Regions from separate parts of the Janthinobacterium sp. MP5059B genome, predicted to be linked through region 2. Evidence: predicted binding sites of a transcription regulator. Region 2 holds the regulator's gene; each other region holds the start of a gene.
What was found. Region 2 encodes LexA, which represses DNA repair genes until DNA is damaged. Its sites were predicted from a motif close to ACTGTATNNNNATACAGT; they were not measured.

Region 1 (4,211 bases), on a different contig from region 2:
ATCCAGGGTGTAGCGGGTAACTCTGCCATCGGAACGTGTTTCACTTTCCAACCGGCCCGCAGGGTCATAGCCATATGTGGCGGTACCCGTATCTGGACTGACGATGCTGGTCACCTGCCCAAAACCATTATAGGTATAACGCGTTTGCAAGGGGCGCGGATCAGTCACCGATGCCAGCCTGCCTTCGGCATCATAGCCCCTTACGGTTACCCCGCCATCGGCCGCGGTCATCTTGACGAGACGATTCGCGGCGTCATACGCATATGAGGTCGAGCGGCCAGCCGCATCGGTAACGCTCACGAGATTGCCATTGTGATCGTATCGTTTGTCGAGACGCTGACTATTATTACCGAGCTCACTATACGGACGGCCCAAGGAATCCATTTCCATCGTGGCGCTCATCTCACCGGCAGCAACCGGGACTGGCACGCCAGCACTCACCTCCGCATGATGCAGGGCAGAACTCACACGCACGCTGTTGTCGGGAACATTCACCGCAATATGCGTGAATTCCCCCAGCGCATTGCCGACATATTCGACCCGGCCGCCGGCAGTGTATTGATACTGCGTCATGCTGCCGTCTGGATAACTGATGGAACGCACCAGGTCGCCCGCATGATAGGCAAGATGCGTCGTCTGGCTGCCATTGAGCGTCGTTGCCAGTAGGCGGCCCATGTCATCGTAAGCATAGGTACTGGCGACACCATTGCTGTCGGTATAGCTCGATGGGCGCCCCATGCCGTCATGGCCTGCCCACGCTTGCTGGTGGCCCAGCGGATTCGTCATGCCAGTCAGGTTGCCGCGCGTGTCGTAGTCATAGCGCGTGACTGCGGCGCCACCAGGCAGGCTGCGCGATACTGTCCAGCTCGACATGGTGCTGTTCGGATAAAACGTGTACGTGTGCACGAATTTCTTTTGCTTGCCGGTCTTCAGATCATCCCAGGTTTCGCTCTCGAGCTTTCCCGACGGGGCCCACGCATGGTAGTAGGTATAGCTGACGCGCAAGTAGGCTACGTTGCCCGCATTGCGGTATTCGGTCTTCTCAATTTCATTCCCATTCCAGCTATGCACGACCGTCTGCGCCGCGCCCGTGCCTGCCGCCGTCGTCTGGCTCAGCAGGCGGCCGCCGGCGTCATAGCTGTAGTCCGTCTTGTTGCCATTCCAGTCCAGCGTATAGTCGACGTAGCCGTTGGCGTCATACGCGGTGCTGGCGGCCGCCGCGGCGCACGTCGCCGTGCCGGCGCGGGAAACCGATGTCGGCTTCAGCTCGCCACCGATCAGGGCAAACTTGTGGGTGGTCGCTTGTTGACGCGCATCGGTCACCGTCGTTTGATTGGCGCCATAGACGAACGTCTCGCGCTCCTCTCCACCCTCGAGGCCGCTCTCGCTGACCCGGCCATCGGCGAAATACGCATAGCGGCCATGGCGCTGCCCATTGATGCTGATCCCCGTCAACAAAACGGGATTGGCCGTCTCGTAGTGATACTCGCGTACCTCCTGGCTGGCTGGCGCCGTGACCTTGGCGAGCATGCCGCTGGCATGGTATTCATAATTCCAATCATTGCCCGCCGGATCACGCACGCGGCTCACCTTGCCATTGCCGCCCCAGGTGAACTGGATCAGCTGGCCGCTGCTGTTGCTGACACTGGCAAGCTGGTTGGGATTGGCGCCGTACTGGAAATTGAGTTGCGCGCTAGCACCTTCCATGATGGAGACGATGGCACCCACTTTATTATAGGTATACGTATTGCCATTGGCCCACAGGACCCATCCCATTCCCGGCGTGTAGACCATTTCTCCCCTGCGCGCCGATTTTCCTGACAGGTATAAGTAAGAACCGGCTTTCGGGTCCAAGGTGGAGGGGAACTCGTTTTCCCCGACAAATTGATAATTGGTCGTGCTGCCGGTGGGATCGGTCACCGTCACGGAACGGGGTATGCATCGCCCCGTTCCCGTATTGCCGCAATTCGGTTCATTCAACCTGGGCACATCCACGTTGGACAGCCACTGTGGTCCGAACAGGGTGCCGACCGCATGCTTGCTGCGATAGGTTCGCTTCAGCCCCAGGCCGTACAGGCCCAAGGACTGGAAATCCACCTCAGGCTTGATCTTCTCGCCGGTGGCAATGACCACCGGATGCGCCGTCATGGCACCGCAGCGATTGATATTCGTATTGGCATTCGATGGCGCGGCATCGGTATTGGCGGGGCCTGGCGTGCCGGCACCGCGCGAAGGACGGTTGTAGAGGTCGAACATGTCGCCGGGCCAGCGGCAAAATACACCGCTCATGGCAACGCAGTCTTCATAGGCCTGCCGTTCCCGCTCGGCGGTAACGGTGATCGTGGGCATGGTGTAGCTTTGTGCAAACGGACTCTGGAAGAAGAGGATGAGGAATACTAAAACGAGTTTTTTCTGGAATAGGCTGAACATGAGAGTGAATCGGAGGTATTTTTGGCTAAGCGTCTCAAAGAATGAAACGCCAGCTAACATTGACATGTTAGCACTATATTTCATTGCTTATACGTAATGTCCTTACCGTTTTCAGGCCATTCTTCCATATTCAAAAGACACGGCCCTTTGCAGGCAATGTCGCTGCACATTCCTGATATACTGTATATAAACACAGTATATCGGGGTGAGCCATGGAATTGACGGACAAGCTGGAAATCCTGGCCGATGCGGCCAAGTACGACGCGTCCTGCGCCAGCAGCGGCGCGCCCAAACGCGATTCCATCGGCAAGGACGGCTTTGGCGCCACCTCGGGCATGGGCATTTGCCACAGCTATACGCCGGACGGGCGCTGCGTCTCGCTGCTCAAGATCCTGCTGACGAATTACTGCCTGTACGATTGCCAGTACTGCGTCAACCGTCGCAGCTCGAACGTGCCGCGCGCGCGGTTTACGGTGGCCGAGGTGGTCAAGCTGACGGCCGACTTTTACCTGCGCAACTATATCGACGGCCTGTTCCTCAGTTCCGGCATCATCCAGTCGGCCGACTATACGATGGAGCAGCTGGTGCAGGTGGCGCGCGAGTTGCGCGAGGTGCACCAGTTCCGCGGCTATATCCATCTGAAGACCATCCCCGACGCCGATCCCGCCCTGATCGCGCAGGCGGGCCGCTATGCCGACCGGCTCAGCGTGAATATCGAACTGCCGACGCAGGACAGCGTGCAAAAGCTGGCGCCAGAAAAAAGCGTGCATACGATTAAGCTGGCCATGGGCGCCATCCGCCGCAAGCTCGATGAGAAAGCGGAAGAACCGCGCGCGCCGCGTTTCGCGCCGGCCGGGCAAAGCACGCAAATGATCGTCGGCGCCGACGCCAGCGACGACCAGCAAATCCTCTCCACGGCCGAGACCCTGTACGGCAGCTACAAGCTCAAGCGCGTGTACTACTCGGCGTTCAGTCCCATCCCCGACAGCCCGAAAAGCGTGCCGCTGGCGCCGCCGCCCATGCTGCGCGAACACCGGCTGTACCAGGCCGACTTTTTACTGCGCAGCTATGGTTTCCAGGCCAGCGAACTGCTGCCCGCCACGGGCGGCAACCTGGCGCTCGATATCGATCCGAAACTGGCGTGGGCGCTGGCGCACCGCGAACATTTTCCGCTGGACTTGAACCGCGCGGCGCAGCACATGATCGCCCGCGTGCCCGGCATCGGCCTGCGCAACGCGCAGCGCATCGTCGACCTGCGCCAGTTGCGGCAAGTGCGCTACGCTGACCTGTCGCGCCTGCGCTGCAGCATGAAGAAAATCGCCCCCTTCATCATCACGGCCGACTACTTTCCCGCGCGCGACACCACCGCCTCGGAACACCTGCGCCGCGCCATGGCGGAAGCGCCGCAGCAGATGAATTTGTGGCCTGAGCTGCAGGCCGCATGAGTACGGTGGTGCGGCTGGCCCAATCGTTCGACGAGTGGCGCGCGGCCGCGCGCGAACTGATCGCGCGCGGCGTGCCACCTGCCGACGTTGCCTGGCAGTCACAGCCTGGTGATGGCGACCTGTTTTCCTCGACGCCAGATGCGACGGATACCAGCGCGCCACTGCTGCGCCTGCCCCGTTCCCTGGTGGAATTGCTGGAAAGCGCCGCCTGTTTCAACGTGCATGACCGCTGGGCATTCCTGTACCAGGTGCTCTGGCGCTGGCAGCTGGGCCAGCATGACGTGATGTCGCCGGCCGACGCGGACGGCGCGCGCCTGCATGCCATGGCCAAGGCCG
Region 2 (4,211 bases):
TCGGCCTTGCCGAGCTGGGTCAGGGTTTCAAAAACAGTAATGACATCGGCTGGCTTGGAAGCGTTAACCATCTTGACGATTTGCTCGAAGATGATGCGATGGTCATAGCGATAGAAATCCTCCGCATGCATGAAGTCGGCGATGCGGTCATACGCGGCATTGTCGCGCAGCAGACCACCGATAACGGATTGTTCTGCTTCGATCGAATGCGGCGGAATACGGAGGGAATCCAGTTGCGGATCAGAGGGGGCGTTCATGGCGCGAATTATACCCGCTTCGGCGTGCTGGCAAAAATAAAGGGCTGAAATTGAGCGAAAAAAAGGCCACAAAAAAGCCGGGCGAACCCGGCTTTTCATAGTGCGGCAGCGCTTGCGGGCCAGGCCCGCAGACGATTACGCGTTCGCGTCTGGTACGACAGCGATAACAACTTCCACGACCACGTCGGTGTGCAGAGCAACCGAAACGTTGTGCTCGCCAACGATCTTCAGCGGGCCGGTAGGCATGCGGATTTGTGCTTTTTCAACAGCAAAACCTTGCTTGGTCAGCGCTTCAGCGATGTCGAAGTTGGTGACGGAACCGAACAGACGGCCATCAACACCAGCTTTTTGAGCAACTTGAACGGTCAGGCCGCTCAGTTTTTCGCCCTGGGCTTGCGATGCGGCCAGTTTGGCGGCAGCAGCTTTTTCCAGCTCGGCGCGCTTGACTTCGAATTCAGCCACAGCGGTTGCCGTAGCACGACGTGCCAGGCGTTGCGGGATCAGGAAGTTACGTGCGTAACCGTCTTTGACTTTGACGACTTCGCCGAGGTTACCGACGTTAACAACTTTTTCTAACAGAATGATTTGCATAGTTCTTCTCCAGGAATATCTGACCGATTAAGCGTGGTGCAGATCGGTGTATGGCAGCAGCGCGAGGAAGCGAGCGCGCTTGATTGCGGTGTCAACTTGGCGCTGGTAGTGCGCTTTGGTACCGGTCAGGCGTGCTGGCATGATCTTGCCGTTTTCTTGGACGAAGTCTTTCAGCGTGTCGACGTCTTTGTAGTCGACTTGCTCAACGTGAGCTGCGGTGAAGCGGCAGAACTTCTTGCGTTTGAACAACGGGTTTTGCTGTTTGCGTTTTTCTTTAAGCTTGAGCTTATTTTTGTCGAACTTTTTACCGAATGCCATGTCAGGCTCCTGTATCTAAAATGCGCTAGTCAGAATTGACTGCACTAAAATCAATGATGTGAAACACCAAACTCTTGCTGTTGCGGCTCTTCCTGGCCAGGAAACCCGTGAACTGATATACCCCGCCCAAGCTTGCCTGACTGAACCTGCCTGAAATTTCGCCAGCGGCTAGCGCGGCAACATCAAACTCGGTCAAACGGGCAATCCCTGCTTCCATCTGCTGCGAACTGTGTTGCAATACTGCATTCACAATCGGCAGCCCTGCCGGGGTATAGCGCAATATTTCGCGCTCGGCAATGATGGCGGTTACTTGTAGCTGGTTCAGCGCACGATCCTGGTCAAGAATTAAGCTGCTGCTGCGGCTGGAGCGGCTGCTGGTGCTTCGGTGCGGTGGCTTTTGGCCGCGTCTTCGCGTTGTACCGATTTCATCATCGGCGAAGGAGCTGTTTCAGCTTTCTTCATTTTAACGGTCAGGTGACGCAACACGGCATCATTGAATTTGAATGCTGTTTCCAACTCGACCAGGGTCTCGTTGTCGCATTCGATGTTCAGGCAGATGTAGTGTGCTTTAGGCAGCTTTTGGATCGAGTAAGCCATTTGACGGCGGCCCCAATCTTCCACGCGGTGAACCGAACCGCCGCGGGTGGTTACGCTGGCTTTGTAGCGTTCGATCATCGCGGGCACTTGCTCGCTTTGGTCCGGATGGACGATAAAGACTATTTCATAATGACGCATGCAAACTCCTTCAGGTCGGATTGATAATCGCCCACCCCGGCGTCAAGACGGGTGTGGGAAGGTCAGCCGAAGATTATAACCGCCTTTTGCAAACGTTTCAATCATTCCTTCCACAAGCGCCCGAAAAGCCCGCGCGCCGCCGTGCTTTCCGCCCCTGGACAAGTATTTCTTGCGAAATTCGCCTAAAACACGGAAATCCCCTTGCATAGTGGGCGATACTGTACAAAAATACAGACTGTTCATATAGACAGCATTTTAGTATGCACCCACCGCTCATGATCAAGCTGACAGCACGACAAGAACAAATCCTGAACCTGATCAAGGACGCGATTGAAAACACGGGCTTTCCTCCCACCCGTGCCGAAATCGCCAATGAACTGGGTTTCAAATCGGCCAACGCGGCCGAAGAGCATTTGCAGGCCCTGGCCCGCAAGGGCGCGATCGAGATTTCTCCCGGCACCTCGCGCGGCATCCGCCTGATCGGCGCAGCCGCTGAAGCCCTGCCATCGAAACTGCCGGCAGCGCTGCTGATGTCGCTGCCCCTGATCGGCCGGGTGGCGGCAGGCTCGCCCATCCTGGCGCAGGAAAACCTGGAAGCGAGCTACAACGTGGACCCCGCCCTGTTTTCTGCCAAGCCCGACTTCCTGCTGAAGGTGCGCGGCTGGTCCATGCGCGACGCCGGCATCATGGATGGCGATTTACTGGCCGTCAAGAAGGTCGATAGCGCCAAGAATGGCCAGATCGTCGTCGCCCGCATCGGCGACGAAGTCACCGTCAAGCGCTACAAGAAAACGGGTTCCGTCATCGAATTGCTGCCGGAAAACCCCGACTTCAAGGTCATTACCGTATCGCCGGAAGATGAATTCGCCCTGGAAGGTTTGGCGGTAGGCTTGATGCGCAGCTGGCATTGAACCACCGCATGTAAAAAGGGCCGCAACAGCATGACTGTTGCGGCCCTTTTTTATTTCCCAGGCGTTTTATGCATCCAGGGCGCTACGGAAATCCTCGAGCAAGTCCGCCTCATCCTCGATACCGACGGAGACGCGGATCAGGGATTCGGCGATGCCCATGCTGGCGCGGCGCTCGGCGCCCATCTCGTAAAAGATCGTGTGGGCGACGGGAATGACCAGGGTGCGGGTGTCGCCGAGATTGCTCGCTGGAATGGCAAGATTGAGACGATTGAGGAAATCGAAGCAATCGATGCCATCCTTCAGCTCGAAGCTGAACAGCGAGCCATAGCTGCGGAACAAATCCGTCGCCAGCGCGTGCTGCGGATGCGAGGCCAGGCCCGGGTAATGCACGGCCGCTACCCGCGGGTCGGCGGCCAGCATGGTGGCCAGCGCCAGGGCGTTCGAGCAGGTGCGGTCCATGCGCAAGGCCATGGTTTCCGCGCCGACGGCGATATGGTGCGCCGCCTCCGGACCCAGGGATGCGCCGAAATCGCGCAAGGCCTTGGCGCGGATTTGCGCGATGCCCCACTGCGCCGGCGCCGCCTTCTTGTAATTGTCGAAAATGTTCGGATACTGCGTCCAGTCGAACACGCCCGTGTCCGTCAAGCTGCCGCCCAGGGCATTGCCGTGGCCGCCGATGGATTTTGTCAGCGCATTGACCACCAGACCCGCGCCCACGGCTTTCGGGCGGAACAGGTAGGGCGTCGTCATGGTGTTGTCGACGATGTACAAAATGCCGCGTTCCTTGCACAACGCGCCGATCTTCGCCAGGTCGGCGATCTGCGTGCGCGGATTGGCGATGGTTTCGACAAACACGATGCGCGTTTGCGGCGTGATGGCGGCGGCCACATTGGCCACGTCCGTGGCGTCGACGAACGACACGGCGACGCCCTGCCCCGTCACCGTTTGCCACAGGCTGTTGGTGTTGCCAAACAAAAAGGCCGACGACACGACATGGTCGCCGGCGCGCAAGAGCGCCTGCACCACGGCGCCGATGGCGCCCATGCCGGTGGCGAAGCACAGCGTGGCGACGCCGTCTTCCATCTTGTTGACCTTGTCTTCCAGCGCGGAGACGGTCGGATTGCCCTGGCGGCCGTAGCGGAAGCCGGGCTCCTTGCCCTGGAACACGGAAGCGAGCTGGCGCGCATCGCCGTAGCCGAAGGCAACGGAAGTATGCACGGGCTTGTGCAGGGAACCGTGCTCGATGCCCTTGCGGCGGTCGTTATGCAGGATGGTGGTGGTAAAGCCGTAGTTTTTTTTATCGTTCATGATCGCGGAGCAAAAAAAGCCCGGCGCTAGCCGGGCAAGATAATTACGCTTCTGTTGTCGCCAGGTTCAGGTTCAGCTGGGAACGCGGCGT
Region 3 (4,211 bases), 780 kb from region 2:
GTCGTTTCCCACAGCTGCTCGGCGTTCATCTCGCCCAGGCCCTTGAAGCGCGAGATCGACCAGGCGCCCTGTTTCACGCCTTCCTTGCGCAGCTTGTCCTCGATGGCGAGCAGTTCGCCATCGTCGAGCGCATAGATTTTCTGCATCGGCTTCTTGCCGCGCGCCGGCGCATCCACGCGGTACAAAGGCGGACGGGCGATGCAGATGTGTCCCTTGTTGATCAGGGCCGGGAAGTGCTTGAAGAACAGCGTCAGCAGCAGTACCTGGATGTGCGAGCCGTCCACGTCCGCGTCGGACAGGATGCAGATCTTGCCGTAGCGCAGGCCGGACAGGTCGGGCGTATCGCCCACGCTGTGCGGATCGACGCCGATGGCGACCGCAATGTCGTGGATCTCGTTATTCGCGAACAGGCGGTCGCGGTCCGTTTCCCACGAGTTCAAGACCTTGCCGCGCAGGGGCAGGATGGCCTGGAATTCCTTGTCGCGCCCCATCTTGGCCGAACCGCCCGCCGAGTCGCCCTCGACGAGGAACAGTTCATTGCGCGCGATGTCCGACGATTCGCAGTCGGTCAGCTTGCCGGGAAGGACGGCGACGCCCGAGGATTTTTTCTTTTCCACTTTTTGCAGCGAGCGCTGGCGCGACTGCGCCTGCTTGATCACGAGATCGGCCAGCTTCTTGCCGTAGTCGACGTGCTGGTTCAGCCACAGTTCCAGCGGCGGCTTGGTGAAGGTCGAGACGAGGCGCACGGCGTCGCGCGAGTTCAGGCGTTCCTTGATCTGGCCCTGGAATTGCGGGTCCAGCACCTTGGCCGACAGCACGAAGGAAGCGCGCGCGAACACGTCTTCGGGCAGCAGCTTCACGCCTTTCGGCAGCAGCGAGTGCATTTCGACGAAGTTCTTCACGGCGCCGAACAGGCCGTCGCGCAAGCCCGATTCGTGCGTGCCGCCATTCGAGGTGGGGATCAGGTTGACATACGACTCGCGCACGATGGCGCCTTCTTCCGTCCACGCCACCACCCAGGCCGCGCCTTCGCCTTCGGCAAAGCCTTCCGAGTCCGGACCCGCGTATTGCGCGCCTTCGAACAGGGGAATCAGGGTTTCGCCATTCGATACCTGCGCCAGCGTTTCGGTCAGGTAGCCGCGCAAGCCTTCCGCGTACTGCCAGGTTTGCGTGTCGCCCGTCTTCGCGTTGGTGAGCGTCACGGTGACGCCCGGCAGCAGCACGGCTTTCGAGCGCAGCAGGCGTTGCAGCTCCGTTTGCGAGATGTTGGGCGAATCAAAATATTTTGCGTCGGGCCAGGCGGTGACGCGCGTGCCCGACTTCTTGCCGTCGCGCGGGGCGGGGCGGGAATTCAAGGGCTCGATCACGTCGCCATTCGCAAACACCATGTGGTGCAGGCCGTTGCCGTCGCTTTCCTTGCGCCAGACGGTGATTTCCAGGCGCGTCGACAGCGCATTGGTGACGGACACGCCGACGCCGTGCAGACCGCCCGAGAACGCGTAGGCGCCGCCCGAACCCTTGTCGAACTTGCCGCCCGCGTGCAGCCGTGTAAACACGATTTCCACCGTTGGCACGCCTTCTTCCGGGTGCAGGCCGACGGGAATGCCGCGGCCATTGTCTTCGACGGTAATGCTGCCATCCGTGTTTTGCGTGACGGCGATATGCGTGCAATGACCGCCCAGCGCCTCGTCGGAGGCATTGTCGATCACTTCCTGAATGATGTGCAGCGGATTTTCAGTGCGGGTGTACATCCCCGGGCGCTGCTTGACGGGTTCCAGTCCTTTCAGGACACGGATGGATGATTCGCTGTAGTCGGATGCTGGTTTTTTAGTGGCCATACGTGTTCAAGCTAAGTAAAGACAGTGGTTGGAACGCCAGGCCAGGGCACTGCGGGCGCAATGACAGCGGCGGCGATAACTGTATGAATATACAGTATATCCCGTCCAGCGTCACTGGGGGAGGGCAGTGCGGCAGGCTTGGCGTCCTTGTGCGGACGCTCGCGCATTCTATCTTGATCGGCGGGCAATAGCGCTACTCCAAGGCAACAACAGTGCGCCGCGCGCGTGGTTTTGCGCCAATTGTGCTGGATTTTATGCGGTAAAGCCGCCGTTTTTACATCTTGTTTACAGCTGCCTCCCCAGTCTTTACGAATTTTTTAGACCCTTTTGGCTAATCTGCTCACTATCAAAACAAACCTGAATGAGGGTGGGAATGGATCTCGTGTATCTCGGCTTGATTGCCGTGTTTTTCGTCGTGGCGGCCGGCTTTGCCGTCGCCTGCGACAAATTAGGGAGCGTCAAATGAACGCGTTTTATGTGCTGGGCGCCGTCGTCTCGGCTGGCCTGCTCGTGTATTTGCTGGTGGCGCTGCTGAAGGCGGAGGAGCTGTGATGACGACGCAATCGATACTGTTACTGGTGGCTTTCCTGGCCGTGCTGCTGGCCGCCGGCTATCCGCTGGGCCTGTACATGGCCAGGGTGGCCGGCGATGGCCCCGTGCGCGGCCTGGGCTGGCTGCAAAAGCTGGAAAACCTGCTGTACCGCTGGTCCGGCCTTCCCGCCGACAAGGCCATGGGCTGGAAAAGCTATGCCATCGCCCTGATCGTCTTCAATACCGTGGGCGCCGTCTTCGTCTACGGCCTGCAGCGCCTGCAGGGCTTCCTGCCACTCAATCCGCAGGGACTGGGCGCCGTCAGCCCCGATTCCTCGTTCAATACCACCGTCAGCTTCGTCGCCAATACCAACTGGCAGGGCTATGGCGGCGAACAGACCATGAGCTACCTGACCCAGATGCTGGGCCTGGCCTGTCAGAACTTCTTTTCGGCGGCCACCGGCATCGCCGTGATCTTCGCGCTGGTACGCGGCTTCGCCTCGCGCTCGGGCAAGTCGATCGGCAATTTCTGGGTCGACCTGGTGCGCTCGACCCTGTACATCCTGCTGCCGTTGTCCCTGGCCCTGTCCGTCGTCTTCATGGGCGAAGGCATGATCCAGAATTTTTCCGCCTACAAGGAAGTGACCCTGCTCGACCACGTGGCGTATGAAACGCCGAAAGTGACGGCCGACGGCCAGCCCGTGCTGGATGCGGCCGGCAAGCCCGTGATGGAAGCGCAACTGGCGACGACGCAGACGATCGCCATGGGCCCTGTCGCGTCGCAGGAGTCGATCAAGCTGCTGGGCACGAATGGCGGCGGCTTCTTCAACGCCAATTCCTCGCATCCGTATGAAAACCCCACCGTGCTGTCGAACTTCCTGCAGATGCTGGCCATCTTCATCATCCCCGCCGGCCTGTGCTTCACGTTCGGCCGCATGGTGGGCGACATGCGCCAGGGCTGGGCAGTGCTGGCCGCCATGACCCTGATTTTTGTCGTCATGACGGCTGGCGTGATGAGCGCCGAGCAGCAAGCCAATCCCGCCCTGCAAGCCCTGGGCGTGGACCAGCAGGCCAGCAGCCTGCAATCGGGCGGCAATATGGAAGGCAAGGAAACGCGCTTCGGCATTAGCTCCTCGACCCTGTTCGCGGCGGTGACGACGGCCGCATCGTGCGGCGCCGTCAATTCCATGCACGATTCCTACATGCCCCTGGGCGGCATGGTGCCGCTGCTGCTGATGCAGTTCGGCGAAGTGATTTTCGGCGGCGTGGGCACGGGCCTGTACGGCATGCTGATGTTCGCCATCCTGGCCGTCTTCATCGCAGGCCTGATGATAGGCCGCACGCCCGAATATCTGGGCAAGAAAATCCAGGCCTATGAAATGAAGATGGTCTCGCTGGCCATCCTGGTCACGCCAGCCCTGGTCTTGACGGGCACGGCGATCGCCGTGATGGTCGAACCGGGCACGGTTGGCGTGGCCAATCCGGGCGCGCATGGTTTTTCCGAAATCCTGTACGCCTTCACGTCGGCGGCCAACAACAACGGCAGCGCGTTTGCCGGCCTGTCCGCCAACACGCCGTTCTACAACGTGATGCTGGCGATCGCCATGTGGTTCGGCCGCTTCGGCGTGATCGTGCCCGTGCTGGCGGTGGCCGGTTCGCTGGCGGCCAAGCAGCGCCTGTCGGCCAATGCCGGCACCATGCCCACGCACGGCCCCATGTTCATCGGCCTGCTGATCGGCGTTGTCGTGCTCGTCGGCGTTTTGAATTACGTTCCCGCGCTGGCCCTGGGCCCGATCGTCGAACACCTGCAACTTTTCATCAAATAAGAGGCTACCATGTCAC

Region 1: the regulator LexA is predicted to act here: its motif matches at 2,610-2,627, upstream of JAB1_RS28360 (putative DNA modification/repair radical SAM protein).
Region 3: the regulator LexA is predicted to act here: its motif matches at 1,917-1,934, upstream of JAB1_RS20685 (DNA topoisomerase IV subunit B).

What each region holds. Positions count from the first base shown of each region.
Region 1 covers NZ_LRHX01000023.1:172,064-176,274, forward strand. The annotation lists gene JAB1_RS28355 (RHS repeat-associated core domain-containing protein) at 1-2,430, opposite strand, end outside; gene JAB1_RS28360 (putative DNA modification/repair radical SAM protein) at 2,643-3,875, shown strand; gene JAB1_RS28365 (UdgX family uracil-DNA binding protein) at 3,872-4,211, shown strand, end outside.
Region 2 covers NZ_LRHX01000016.1:14,871-19,081, forward strand. The annotation lists gene JAB1_RS17170 (replicative DNA helicase) at 1-257, opposite strand, end outside; gene rplI (50S ribosomal protein L9) at 393-848, opposite strand; gene rpsR (30S ribosomal protein S18) at 876-1,166, opposite strand; gene priB (primosomal replication protein N) at 1,192-1,491, opposite strand; gene rpsF (30S ribosomal protein S6) at 1,512-1,901, opposite strand; gene lexA (transcriptional repressor LexA) at 2,177-2,812, shown strand; gene JAB1_RS17200 (cystathionine gamma-synthase family protein) at 2,879-4,120, opposite strand; gene purF (amidophosphoribosyltransferase) at 4,164-4,211, opposite strand, start outside.
Region 3 covers NZ_LRHX01000016.1:797,782-801,992, reverse strand. The annotation lists gene JAB1_RS20685 (DNA topoisomerase IV subunit B) at 1-1,838, opposite strand, end outside; gene kdpF (K(+)-transporting ATPase subunit F) at 2,301-2,390, shown strand; gene kdpA (potassium-transporting ATPase subunit KdpA) at 2,390-4,195, shown strand; gene kdpB (potassium-transporting ATPase subunit KdpB) at 4,205-4,211, shown strand, end outside.